DNA from 3 places in the Rhodococcus sp. NPDC004095 genome. Region 1 is predicted to be linked to each of the others. Evidence: riboswitches for the same ligand, from Rfam matches in the RefSeq annotation. Region 1 holds a riboswitch; each other region holds the start of a gene.
The links. A riboswitch is a leader RNA that binds a small molecule or an ion and turns the genes downstream of it on or off. The one in region 1 is predicted to bind thiamine pyrophosphate.
Positions count from the first base shown of each region.

Region 2: it holds a riboswitch for thiamine pyrophosphate, as region 1 does, so the genes downstream of both, thiC (phosphomethylpyrimidine synthase ThiC) here and ACWEPG_RS20320 (purine-cytosine permease family protein) in region 1, are expected to answer to the same signal.
Region 3: it holds a riboswitch for thiamine pyrophosphate, as region 1 does, so the genes downstream of both, thiO (glycine oxidase ThiO) here and ACWEPG_RS20320 (purine-cytosine permease family protein) in region 1, are expected to answer to the same signal.

Region 1 is NZ_JBSGGS010000010.1:175,575-179,846, forward strand. Features, by position in the region: gene ACWEPG_RS20305 (ABC transporter substrate-binding protein) at 1-520, opposite strand, end outside; gene ACWEPG_RS20310 (ABC transporter ATP-binding protein) at 601-1,341, opposite strand; gene ACWEPG_RS20315 (ABC transporter permease) at 1,355-2,167, opposite strand; TPP riboswitch at 2,422-2,532, shown strand; gene ACWEPG_RS20320 (purine-cytosine permease family protein) at 2,524-3,867, shown strand; gene ACWEPG_RS20325 (TenA family protein) at 3,864-4,272, shown strand, end outside.
Region 2 is NZ_JBSGGS010000019.1:25,913-30,184, reverse strand. Features, by position in the region: gene ACWEPG_RS25795 (exodeoxyribonuclease III) at 1-276, shown strand, start outside; gene ACWEPG_RS25790 (SPW repeat protein) at 389-817, opposite strand; gene ACWEPG_RS25785 (GNAT family N-acetyltransferase) at 925-1,305, opposite strand; gene ACWEPG_RS25780 (GNAT family N-acetyltransferase) at 1,412-1,753, opposite strand; TPP riboswitch at 1,920-2,046, shown strand; gene thiC (phosphomethylpyrimidine synthase ThiC) at 2,037-3,689, shown strand; gene thiD (bifunctional hydroxymethylpyrimidine kinase/phosphomethylpyrimidine kinase) at 3,700-4,272, shown strand, end outside.
Region 3 is NZ_JBSGGS010000019.1:16,849-21,120, reverse strand. Features, by position in the region: gene thiG (thiazole synthase) at 1-318, opposite strand, end outside; gene thiS (sulfur carrier protein ThiS) at 311-526, opposite strand; gene thiO (glycine oxidase ThiO) at 534-1,610, opposite strand; TPP riboswitch at 1,607-1,718, opposite strand; gene thiE (thiamine phosphate synthase) at 1,745-2,452, shown strand; gene ACWEPG_RS25720 (NUDIX hydrolase) at 2,553-3,425, opposite strand; gene ACWEPG_RS25715 (hypothetical protein) at 3,625-4,272, shown strand, end outside.

The DNA.
Region 1 (4,272 bases):
GGTCCAGACCCGCCTTCTGCAGCTGCAGCAGCAGGTTCGCGTGCGCCGAGCTGCCCTTGAACGTCGCGATCTTCTTGCCCTTCAGATCCGCCACCGACGTCGCCGGGGAATCCTTGCCGACCAGGATCGCGTCGCCCTCACCGGTCGCCTCGAGCGCTCCGACGATCTTGATGTCCGCCTTCGACGCGGCACCGAAGATCACCGGGGTGTTGCCGGTCTGGGCGAGGTCGATGCCGCCGGCGCTCGCGGCCTCGATCAGCGGCAGTCCCGCGGTGAACGAGGAGAACTCGATCTTGTAGGGCACGTTCTCGAGCTGTCCCGACGCCCGCAGCAGAACCTCGATGGAGGTGGCCTTCTGGTCACCGACCTCAAGCGTGACGGTGGACAGGTCCACCGGTCCGGTCGCTGCCGCTTCGGTGGCGTCGCCGTCGGATCCGCCGCACGCGGTGAGTGCCAGCGCGGTGGCGGTGATCGCGGCCAGTCCGACGAGTCGTCGACGGCCGAAGGTACTGAGTTTCATTGGGTGTGGTCCTGTTTCGGTGAGGAGCGGTCGGCGGTGTGAAGTGGCGGCGGTGGGAAACGGCGGCGGTGGAGTCGAGCTCAGGTGGGTACGCCGAGCAGTTCGAGCAGTCGGGCGGAGTACTCGGCGGTCTCGGCGGTGGCGCGTCTGCGCGGGCGGGGCAGGTCGATCGGCACCTGGTGGGCGATGCGGCCGCCGTCCAGAATCAGGGCCCGGTCGGCCAGTGCCACCGCCTCGGTCACGTCGTGGGTCACGAGGAGGACGCCGAATCCGTGCTCGGCGAACAGGCCGAGCAACAGGTCGTGGACCGAGAGCCGGGTCAGCGCGTCCAACGCACCGAACGGCTCGTCGAGCAGCAGCAGCGTCGGTTCCGCGACCAGCGCCCGGGCCAGGGCTGCTCGCTGCGCCTCGCCGCCGGACAGCGTCAACGGCCACGCGTCCCGGCGATGCCCGAGACCGACCTCGCCGAGCACCCGGGCCGCCCGGTCCCGGCGTCCCGGACCGCGGCGGGGGTCGGGTAGGCCGAGTTCGACGTTCGTGGTCACGTCGAGCCACGGGACCAGCCGGGGTTCCTGGAAGACGACGGTGGGGTATCCGTCGGTGGTGACCTGCCCCTCGTGGTCGCCGGACAGGCCTGCCAGGGCCCGCAGCAGAGTCGACTTGCCCGATCCGCTACGTCCGAGCAGGGCGACGATCTCGCCGCGGCGGATCTCGAGGTCGATCCCGTCGAGTACGGGCCGGCCACCGAAGCTCTTCCGCAGACCGGTGACTCGGGCGGCCGGAGCCGTGGACACCGGCGAGGCGGTGATGGTGTCTGTCATGACGTGGTCCTCCTCAGGCCGCGGCGGGCTGCCAGCGCAGCGCCCGCCGCTCCAGCCCGCGTACCAGTGCATCCGTGATCAGCCCGAGCAGTCCGTACACGAGCAGGCCGAAGATGACGATGTCGGTGCGCAGGAACTCGCGCGCGTTGTTCACGATGTACCCGAGACCCTTGCCTGCGTTGATCTGTTCGGCGACGATCAGCGAGAGCCATGCCACGCCGAGGCTCTGACGCAACCCGACCAGGATGTGCGGCAGCGCACCGGGGATCACCAACCGGCGCAGCTGCTCGGTCCGGCTCAGCCGCAACACCCGGCCGAGTTCGAGGAGCTTCGGGTCCAGCTGACGAATCCCGGCAAAGGTGTTGAGGTACAGGGGAAATGCAACGCCGAGCGCGATGAGGAAGACCTTGGGTTCCTCCCCGATGCCGAACCAGATGATGAACAGCGGGATCAGGCCGAACAGCGGTACGGTTCGCAGCATCTGCAACGGCGGATCCACGATGTACTCGCCGATCCGGCCGATACCGGCGACGACGCCGAAGCCGACGCCAAGCACGGCGCCGAGCGCGAACCCGATCAGGACCCGCTGCCCGGACACGAGCAGGGCGTCGGTCAGCGCGCCGGAACGAAAGACCTCGACGCCGGCCTCGAGGATCACCGACGGCGCGGGCAACACCCGCTCGGACAGCAGTCCGGTCCGGCTGCCGATCTGCCAGACGAGCAGCAGCGTGAGCGGTGCCAGCGTTCGCAGCAGACCGCGGCGGCGGTGGTGCGCCTGCGACCCGGCGGACGACGCAACCGGCGCCTCTGCGGCGGCAGTGGTCACGGACAACGGAACCCCCTCTGATGGCCCCGCACACGGCGGGTCAGGGCGTCATGGTGCGCGGGCGGGCCGACGTCGGGAAGGTTTGGAATCAGCGCGAGCGATACCGTCGCGCAGCCGGGTCGGCTCGGGGTGGGCAGCCGGGTCGGCTCGATGGGCGCGGCAGGGTCGGCTCGATGGGCGCAGCCGGGTCGGCGTGCTCGTGGGGCAGGGGGCGGCTTGGACTGCGCCGTGACGACGGCCTAGTGTGAGCGTCGTCCATCCAGCACGGGAGCCCTGGCGTCGTAGGGCTGAGAGGGAGCACGGCTGCTCCGACCGTCACACCTGATCCGGGTCATTCCGGCGTAGGGAGCAGTGCGATGTCCGTCGTACCGACACGTCCGTCACCGGGGTCGGCTCAGGCCGAGCCGTCCTTCACCCTGGATGAATCACCAACCCGCACCCTGGGATTCGGCGCGCAGGTCGGCCTGTGGGGCAATCTCGGAATCTCCCTGCTGCTGCCGGTCGCTGCGACGTTCGCGGTGCTGCAGGGACAGTCGCTGCTCGCCACGCTGCTCGCGGTGGTCGTCGGTGCGCTGATCGGGTCGGCGTTGCTCGGGCTGTGTGCGGCCGCCGGCGCCTCGGTCGGCGCCCCCGCCATGGTGATGATGCGCGGCTTGCTCGGTACCCGGCTCTCCGCGCTGCCGACGGTACTGAACCTGGTGCAGTGTGTCGGTTGGGCGACCTTCGAGGTGTTCGTGATCGCGGAGACCGCGGCCCGGCTGACCGGGTGGCAGCGGTGGCCGTTCGTGCTGCTCGGCGGTGTGCTGGCGACGGTGATGGCGCTGTACCCGCTGCGGGTGGTCAAGATCCTGGCCCGGTATGCGGTCTGGGCGGCGCTCGCGTCCACGGTGTACCTGCTGGTGAACGTGCTGATGAAGGATCTGCCGTCGCTGACCGAGGGCAGCTTCGCCGGGTTCTGGACCAGCGTCGACCTGGTGATCGCGATGCCGATCTCCTGGGTTCCGTTGGCCGCCGACTACGCCCGGCACTCCCGGTCCCCACGGGCGGCGTTCCTCGGCGCCACTGTCGGCTACGGCGGCGCCACGGTCGCCTTCTTCGCGCTCGGCGTCCTGGCGTTCGTCGCGTTCGGGCTCGAACCCGGCTTCGACGTGATCGGCAGCCTGCTGGTCCTGCCGCTGGCGGGGGTTGCGCTGCTCATCCTGCTGGTCGACGAGGTCGACGAGGCGTTCGCGAACATCTACTCCACCGCGATCAGTGCCCAGAACCTGCGACCGAACCTGGACCGCCGATTCCTCGTGATCGGGGTCGGCGTGATCGCGACGCTGCTCGCGCTGACGGTCGACGCGTACAGCTACGAGCCGTTCCTGTTCCTGATCGGTGCCGTGTTCGTGCCGCTGACCGGAACCTTCCTGGCGTCGTTCTACCTGCTCCGGCGCGGCCACTGGGACGTGTCGGCCCAGTCGCCCACCCGCTGGATGATGTTGGTGCCGTGGGTCGCCGGGTTCGTCGTCTACCAGCTGGTGACGCCGACCTACTTCACCGGCTTCGGTGCCGGCTGGACGCGCTGGTGGACGAATCTGCAGTCGTCGCTGGGGATCCCGGCCTCCGGCTGGTCCGCGTCGCTCGCCGCGTTGGTGGTCGCCGCCGGGCTGGCGTTGCTGATCGGCCTGATCGACAAGCGAAAGGTGGTGCGGGCGTGACTCTCTCGTCCCGACTGCAGGAGAAGGGACGGGCGCTGCTCGCGGAGCAGCTCGCCCACCCCACGGTCGTGGGGATCGCGCGCGGCGACCTGGATCCGGCACTGTTCCGCGGCTGGCTCGAGCAGGACTACCTGTACCTGCTCGACTACACCCGGGTGTTCGCGCGCCTGGCGTGGCAGGCCCCCGACGGGCACCTCGGCTACCTGGTGGACCTGGCGCACTCGACGCTGCACGAGGAGTTGAGTCTGCACCGAGAGCTGTCCGAGCCGTTCGGTGCGGACTTCGGCACCGCGGTCAAGAGCCCGCAGTGCGCGGCGTACACCGAGTTCCTGCTCGAGTCGGCCGCGGACTACGGGCGTGGGCTGGCGGCGCTGCTGCCGTGCATGTGGGGGTACTCGCAGCTGG
Region 2 (4,272 bases), on a different contig from region 1:
AAGACCCACACGTCGCAGCCGGAACGGGACGCGTTCGCCGCGTTCGAGGAGGTCGGGTTCGCCGAGGTGACCCGTCCGCACACCCCCGGCCCGGGTGTGTACACCTACTGGGACTACACGCAGTTGCGGTTCCCGAAGCGGCAGGGCATGCGGATCGACTTCCAGTACGCCTCCCCCGCGTTGGCCGCCCGCGTCACCGGCGCCTCGATCGACCGCGAGGAGAGAAAGGGCAAGGGCGCCAGCGATCACGCGCCCGTCGTCATCGAACTCGACTAGCGCGGAATTCGGGTCAACGAAGCCGTTCGGGTCAACGAAGCCGGCCGGGGACGGTCAAGACCGTCCCCGGCTGCTCGACAACCCGGGCCGCCGACGGGGTTGCTGCGGTTCCTCACCTTCTGGTGCGCATGAATCCGATACCCATCAGGCCGAGTCCCAGCACCAGGACCACGGCACCACAGACCACGTTCGACCAGATCATCCCGGTCGTCGTCGACACTCCGGTGACCACCCACGGCGAGATGATCATCCACACGCCGAGGACGGGCAGTGTGAATGTGACTCCGTGAAGGCGGCCGAAGGCCGACGCGAGTCCAAACGCGAACACGGCCGTCGCGAGTCCGGCGATCAGGTTGCTCATCATCAGCGTGGTTGTGCCACTGAATCCGATGACCCACGGCGACGCGGCCATGTAGAGGCCGGCCAGCATGAGCAGACCCTCGTTCGTCTGCGCGAGCGGGTCGCCCGCGGCCTGGTCGTACTTGTCACGTAGCGCGGCGATGTCCGGGTGCTTCTCAATGGGCAGGTTCGCTGTCGACATGATGCCCACACCTCCTCGAGATGGAGAGGGAACACGTCCTCCCTCTCCCCTCGATTCTATTGCGAGACAGGGGCCAGGGACCGCCGCGAGCTGGACCGATGTGCCGATCAGCCGGCGTCGTCGAGCAGCCCCAGGTACTCGGTGTGGGTGCCGAGGTAACGCTGCACGTAGGTGCAGACGGGGTGCAGTCGCCACCCCCGGACCCGGGCCTCCTCGAGGACCTCGCGCACGAGCACGGCCGCCCAACCGCGGCCGCCGTACTCCTCCTTGACGACGGTGTGCATGAGCGCGACGGCGGCGCCGTCCTCGGGAGCGCCGTCCCGGTCGTCGAGCCGGCGGTAGCCGAGAATGCCGATCAGATCGCCGTCGACCCAGAGGTCGAAGCGCGCGTGTGCGGGATTGTGCTCGACCTCGGCCAGGGCGGGGTCGGCGGGCGCAGCGACGGGCGTCGTCACCGCCGCTGCCTGGTCCGGGTGTCGCTTGAACATGGCGTCATGCAATCAGCATTCGGGTCGATTCGCCGCCCGGCGCGGGCCCGACAGACAAGTTGTCGCTCATCCTTCGTCGAATCGTGGCCGAATCGCCGCCGGGCGATCACACCGGCACCAGCATGTCCCGGTACTCGGGGTTCGCCACGACGAATCGCTGCAGGTAGGTGCACACCGGGCGGATCTTCCAGCCGTACCCCCGCGCCGCGTCGAGGGCACGTCGGACCATCACGGCGGCCAGGCCGCGGTGCCCGAAGTCCTCGACGATGACGGTGTGCAGGAAGGACACCACCGGCGCTCCCGCCCGCCGTTTGGCGCTCACCGCTCCGCCGTTCGACTCCAGGTCGTAATACCCCAGGATGCCGACGAGGTCGCCGTTGAGCCACAGCTCGAAGCGGTTCTGAGCTGCATTGTTCATCACCTCGGCGGTCGGTGTGTCCGCGAACATCGGCCTTGTCTCCTTGCCCACCCGTAACGAAAATGTGATCCACGCCACTATAGGTCGGTGCCGGTTTGCGCGACAGGGAACGCGCAGAAAACTCGCCAACCGGACAGGTGCGCCTCCCCGGCCCGCACCCGCGGGAGGCGCCCGGCTATCGTCGGCGGCGACAACTCAACAAACCCACGGGGGCTCGCACCAGCGGGCTGAGAGGACGGCTAGCTCTCCACGAGCGGACAGGGCCGTCGACCGTATGAACCTGACCGGGTAATGCCGGCGTAGGGAGATTTCGATGAGGGACACCTCAACCTTCGACGGCGCCGTCGCCACGACTGCCGTCACGACCGGTCCGATCGCGGGCAGCAGCAAGCGGTACCTCGAGGTCGACGGGCTGTCGATTCCGGTCCGGCGCGTACAGCTGACCACCGGCGACCACCTCGACCTGTACGACACCTCCGGCCCGTACACCGACGAGTCCGCACGGATCGACCTCGACGCCGGCCTGCCGCCGGTACGCGCGTCCTGGCCACGCCCGGAGGGCGCCACCACCCAACTCGGCTGGGCCCGAGCCGGGGTGATCACCGACGAGATGCGCTATTGCGCTGCCCGCGAAGGGGTTTCCCCGGAGCTGGTGCGCGAGGAGGTCGCGGCGGGGCGGGCGGTGATCCCCGCCAACCGGCGCCACCCGGAACTCGAACCCATGGTGATCGGCAAGCGGTTCGCGGTGAAGATCAACGCGAACATCGGGAACTCGGCGGTGACCTCCTCGATCGCCGAGGAGGTGGAGAAGATGGTGTGGGCGACCCGCTGGGGCGCCGACACCATCATGGACCTGTCCACCGGCCGCAACATCCACGAGACGCGGGAGTGGATCCTGCGCAACTCCCCCGTCCCGGTCGGCACGGTCCCGATCTACCAGGCACTCGAGAAGGTCGGCGGCGACCCGACGAAGCTGACGTGGGAGCTGTACCGCGACACCGTGATCGAGCAGTGTGAGCAGGGTGTGGACTACATGACGGTGCACGCCGGGGTGCTGCTGCGGTACGTACCGCTGGCGGCGAAGCGGGTCACCGGCATCGTCTCGCGTGGCGGGTCGATCATGGCGGCCTGGTGCCTGGCACACCACCGGGAGTCGTTCCTGTACACGCACTTCGAGGAACTCTGCGAGATCCTCGCCCGCTACGACGTCACCTTCTCGCTCGGCGACGGACTGCGTCCCGGCTCGATCGCCGACGCCAACGACGAGGCCCAGTTCGCCGAGCTGCGGACCCTCGGCGAACTGACGAAGGTCGCGAAATCCCATGGCGTGCAGGTGATGATCGAGGGTCCCGGGCACGTGCCGATGCACAAGATCGTCGAGAACGTGCGACTGGAAGAGGAGTGGTGCGAGGAGGCGCCGTTCTACACCCTCGGCCCCCTTGCCACCGACATCGCGCCCGCCTACGACCACATCACGTCGGCGATCGGCGCGGCGATGATCGCCCAGGCCGGGACCGCGATGCTCTGCTACGTGACCCCGAAGGAGCATCTGGGACTGCCGAATCGCGACGATGTGAAGGTCGGTGTCGTCACCTACAAGATCGCCGCGCACGCCGCGGACCTGGCCAAGGGTCATCCGCGTGCCCAGGAGCGTGACGACGCACTGTCCACGGCCCGTTTCGAGTTCCGCTGGCACGACCAGTTCGCGCTCTCCCTCGACCCGGACACCGCCCGCGAGTACCACGACGAGACGCTGCCCGCGGAACCGGCGAAGACCGCGCACTTCTGTTCGATGTGCGGCCCGAAGTTCTGCTCCATGCGGATCTCCGCCGATGTCCGGGCCTACGCCGAGGAGCACGGCCTGACCGACGCGACCGCGATCGAGGCAGGCATGGCGGAGATGTCCGACGAGTTCACCCGTTCCGGCGGGCAGGTGTACCTGCCCGTCGTCTCGGCCGATCGATAGGCTTTTCGTTGTGAACCTGCTGCCACTGACCCCCGACGGGCAGACGCCCGTCCGCGCCCTCACCATCGCCGGGACCGATTCCGGCGGCGGTGCGGGAATCCAGGCCGACTCCCGCACGATGGCGATGCTCGGTGTGCACGCATGCGTCGCCGTCGCGGCGGTGACGGTGCAGAACTCCGTTGGGGTCAGTGGTTTTCACGAGATTCCGCCGCAGATCGTCGCCGACCAGGTGCGCAGCGTGGTCGGCGACATCGGGGTGAGCGCCGCGAAGACCGGCATGCTCGCGTCCACCGCGATCATCGAGTCCGTCGCGCAGGTGTGCACCGAGGTGGGCATCGGCAAGGGGCAACCGGTCCCGCTGGTGGTGGACCCGGTGTGCGCGTCCATGCACGGCGACCCACTGCTGCACGCGGAGGCCCTCGACGCGGTGCGGCACACGTTGATCCCGATCGCGTCGCTGGTCACGCCGAACCTCGACGAGGTGCGGCTGATCACCGGTGTCGACGTCGTCGACGACGCGACCGCCCGTCGCGCCGCCGAGGCGCTCCACGGATTGGGGGCGCAGTGGGCCCTCGTCAAGGGT
Region 3 (4,272 bases), on a different contig from region 1:
GGTACGGTCGTCGGCGATCACCTCGAGCTTGACCCAGTCGGTTTCCAGAGCCTCCCGGGCCAGCTGCGCGGTCAGCACCGCCTCCGCCGCACCACGACAACCCGCGGTGTTCGGCAGCGGCGCGATGTCCAACCGGCGCAACAGGTCGAGCACGCCGGTGCCACCGGCGGCATCGACCCGGCGCATGGCGACGGTGGTCAGTTCGGTACCGGACGCGACGAGCGCCTCCTCGAGCACCGTCAGGTTCGCCGCACCGCCGGTCCCCATGATCAGCCGGGACCCGAAGGTGCGACCGGCGATCGTCAGCTGCTCACCCACCCTGCACCGCCGTGAGGATCTCGATCTCCCAACCCTTTTCGACCACGCGGTCCCACGTGGCGCGCGGGACGACGGCACCGTCCACCGCGACCGCGATGCCCTTCTCGGGCAGGCCGAGACGGGCGAGAAGCTGCGCCACCGTCGTCGGTTCGGACAGCTGGTGGTCCTCGCCGTTGACGGTGATCCCGATGTTCACCATGTCTGTCATCGATTCCTCATTCGTGCGTCGAAACCAGTGTGCCGAAGCGTTCCGGGCGGCAGGACGTCGCCTCCGGCAGCGGCGTGCCGTTCAGTTCGGCGACCACCGCGTCCGCGGACAGCGGGGTCAGCAGGATGCCGTTGCGGCCGTGCCCGGCGGCGAGCACCACCCGGTCGGTGACCCGGCCCAGGATCGGCAGGTTGTCGGGACTCATCGGGCGCAGACCCGCGGCCGTCTCGTGCAGTTCGTACTCGCCGATGCTGGGCATCAGGGCCTGCGCGTCGGCGATCAGGTCCCGGACCCCGGCCACGGTCACGGCGGTGTCGTCACCGGACTCGTGCTGGGTTGCGCCGACGACCAGTCCGTCGCCGCGGGGTACCAGGTACACCGGCCTGCCGTGAACGCTGGCGCGGATCGTCCGGCTCGGCGCAGGCGCCACGCCGGGCCGATACCGCAGCCGCAACACCTCCCCCTTGACCGGCCGCACCGGCAGCCCCGGCCACAGCCGCGCCGCGGCCGTGCCTGCGGCGAGTACCACCTGATCGGCGGGCAGCGCGTCCACGTCCGCGACGGCCTCGGCCACGAATGTCACCCCGGCGGCGGTACACGCGGACCGCAGCGCCCGCACCAGCGCGCGGTTGTCGACGGCGAACTCCGCGGCGGCGAGCAGCGCCAGCCGAATCGTCGGGGCGAGGGACGGTTCCGCTTCCCGGATCTGCGCGCGGGTCAACAGGTCCAGCCGGTAGCCGCGCCCGTCGAGCCACTCGGCGACGGTGCGCAGGTCCGTCGCGTCGGCGGCGTCCAGCGCGACGGTCATCGAACTCTGCGAGGTGAACAGCGTCTCGCCCGTCGCCCGTTCGAGTTGGGACCCGAACCCCGGCCACCGGTCCAGGGACGCGGCCCCGGCGGCGAGCACCTCGTCCTCGCCGGGCCAGCCCTCGGACAGCGGGGCGAGCATGCCGCCCGCCACCCACGACGCCCCCGACCCGACGGCCGGGTCGTGCAGGGTCACCGCCCACCCGGACCGAGCCGCGCGCCACGCGATCGACAGTCCGATCACGCCGCCACCGACCACCGCGACGGTTCCGTTCACCACTCCACCTCACTCCCTGCGCCGGCATGATCCGGGTCAGGTCTGACGGTCGGGGCTCGCGAGCCCCCTCTCAGCCCCGCGTTCGCCGGGACTCCCGTGTCACTTTCGTTCACCCAGAGACTACCGTTGGCCCCGTGCCCACCTCGCAAGCCGGTCATCACCCGACACCGCGCGAACGCCTCGCCACCGCGCGCCTGTACCTGTGCACCGACGCCCGACGGGAGCGCGGCGACCTGGCGAAGTTCGCCGACGCCGTCCTGTCCGGCGGTGTCGACATCATCCAGCTCCGTGACAAGGGCTCGGCAGGCGAACGCGAGTTCGGCCGGATCGAGGCCCGCGAGGAGCTGGCGGCGCTCGCCGAACTGGCGGCCGCGTGCCGACGACACGGTGCACTGCTCGCCGTCAACGACCGCGCCGACCTCGCGCTGGCGTCCGGGGCCGACGTGCTGCACCTCGGGCAGGGCGACCTGCCGGTGCACTATGCGCGCGAGATCGTGGGGCCGGACGTGGTGATCGGCCGCTCGACCGGCAGTCGTGCGCAGGCGCAGCTCGCCGCGATCGAGGAAGGTGTCGACTACTTCGCCACCGGTCCGGTGTGGGCGACCCCGACCAAGCCCGGCCGCAGCGCCTCCGGTCTCGAGCTGGTCCGCCAGGTCGCCGAGTCGGATCCGACGATGCCGTGGTTCGCGATCGGCGGCATCGACGAGGAGCGCCTGCCCGAAGTCCTGAACGCGGGCGCCACCCGGGTCGCCGTGGTACGGGCGATCACCGAGGCCCGCGATCCGCAGGCCGCGGCCCGCTCCCTCGCCGACGCCCTCGACCGCAACGCCACCGCCCGCTGACCCCGTTCCCCCCTCGCCAGCTGTTCCCTAATGTCACATTGGCTCACTTGGCGATACCCAATGTGACATTAGGGAACCTCGGCGAGGGTGGGCGAAGCGGTCAGTCCAACCAGGACAGCACGGTGGAGGGCGAGAAGCGCAGCACCGTCTCCGGCAGCCTGTCACGCAAGCCGCGGTCGGCGGTGACGACGGCGGTCAGTTCACCCGCTACTCCGGTCAGGGTGGTCGCCCCGCCCGGGCCGGTCGCGAGGAGTGCGAGGGTGTCGTCGCCGCTGCCCGACGCGACGTGCACCGGCACCCGCACGTCCGCCTCGGCGACGGCCGCGGCCTGACCTTCGAGCACCGCCTCGACCCGCGGCAGCCAACCGAACCCGCCGTCCGGGAGCTCGATCGTCCGCGGCAGGGTTGCCGCGATGCCGGCGAGTAGCCGCCCGGTCGCGCCTGCGCGGTCCCGCCACCAGCCGTCGGGACGCGACCCGACGACGTTGGCGGTGTCGAGGAGCAATCGCACCGGGGCGGCCCGCAATCCCGGCCAGCTCGCCTCGAAGCCCGGGTGCAGCGGCAGGTCCGTCACCTGATCCTCGGGCACCCAGCGCAGTTCGGTGCTCTCCCCGTTCGGCACGGTGTCCAGTGTGAACTCGGCGTCCGCGATCACCGTCGTGTACGTCCAGTCCCCGCCGGCGGCGCGGGCGGTGACTCGTTCCGCCCGCACCCGTAGGTGGGCGGAGTCGATCCCGGCCTCCTCCTCGGCTTCCCGAACCGCGGCGTGGGTGGTGGTCTCGTGCGAGTCCCTCGCTCCGCCGGGCAGGGCCCATGTTCCGCCCTGATGGCTCCACGCGGCCCGGTGTTGGAGCAGCACGGCCGACCCGCCGCCGGGCATCGGGGCACGCAGCAGCAGACCGGCAGCGCCGTACCGTCCCCAGTAGCGGCTGCCGTCTCCGCTCTTCGCCCAGCCGTCCCCGTCACCGCGCATCGACTTCGCTCACCTACCCCGTGTACTCGGATCACCTCGTACCGGGCCGACGAGCCGGGTACGAGACGCATCATGCGCCTTCGGAACCGCGCGCCTCGAACTTAGCCAGTCGATCGAGCCGAAGCACGGTTACTGCTTATATGCTGCCCTCTGTCCGGCGATCGAGCCAGGTGCGAAGGGATGCGCGGTGGTTGTACGGGTGGCCCCCTCCACGCAGCCGCGTGGCGCCGGGCCGGACGGCGATCCGGTCGGCCCGTCCGCGCGGCTGCGATCGCGGCTGCGCACCAGCCCTTCCCGGATCACGATGCTCGGCATCGGACTGGTCATCGCGGCGATGGTCTCCGGAACCGTGGCCGCGGCACAGGTCACGGACCGGCAGCGCACCCTCGACGCCCTGCAGTCGGAGGTCGAACCACTCGCCTTCGCGGCCCAGGACATCTACAGCTCGCTGTCCATCGCCGATGCCGCGGCGACGACGGCCTTCCTGTCCGGCGGCGTCGAGCCGATCGCCGTCCGCGACCGCTACACGCAGGCGATCACCGACGCGGGCGCCGACCTGGTCGACGCCGCCGCGGGGATCGACACCTCCGACACCGCCTCGCACGACCTGCTGGCGAAACTGTCGGTGGGGGTGCCCGTCTACACCGGTCTGATCGAGACGGCCCGGACCAACAACAGAGACGGTCATCCGGTGGGATCGGCTTACCTGAGCGAGGCGTCGACGATGATGCAGTCGACGTTGCTGCCGATGGCACAGCAGTTGCATGCCGCACAGGCCGCGCGGGTCGTGCAGACCCAGGCCGAGTTCGCGACCCCGCCGTGGCTGTCGATCGCGTTGCTGATGGCA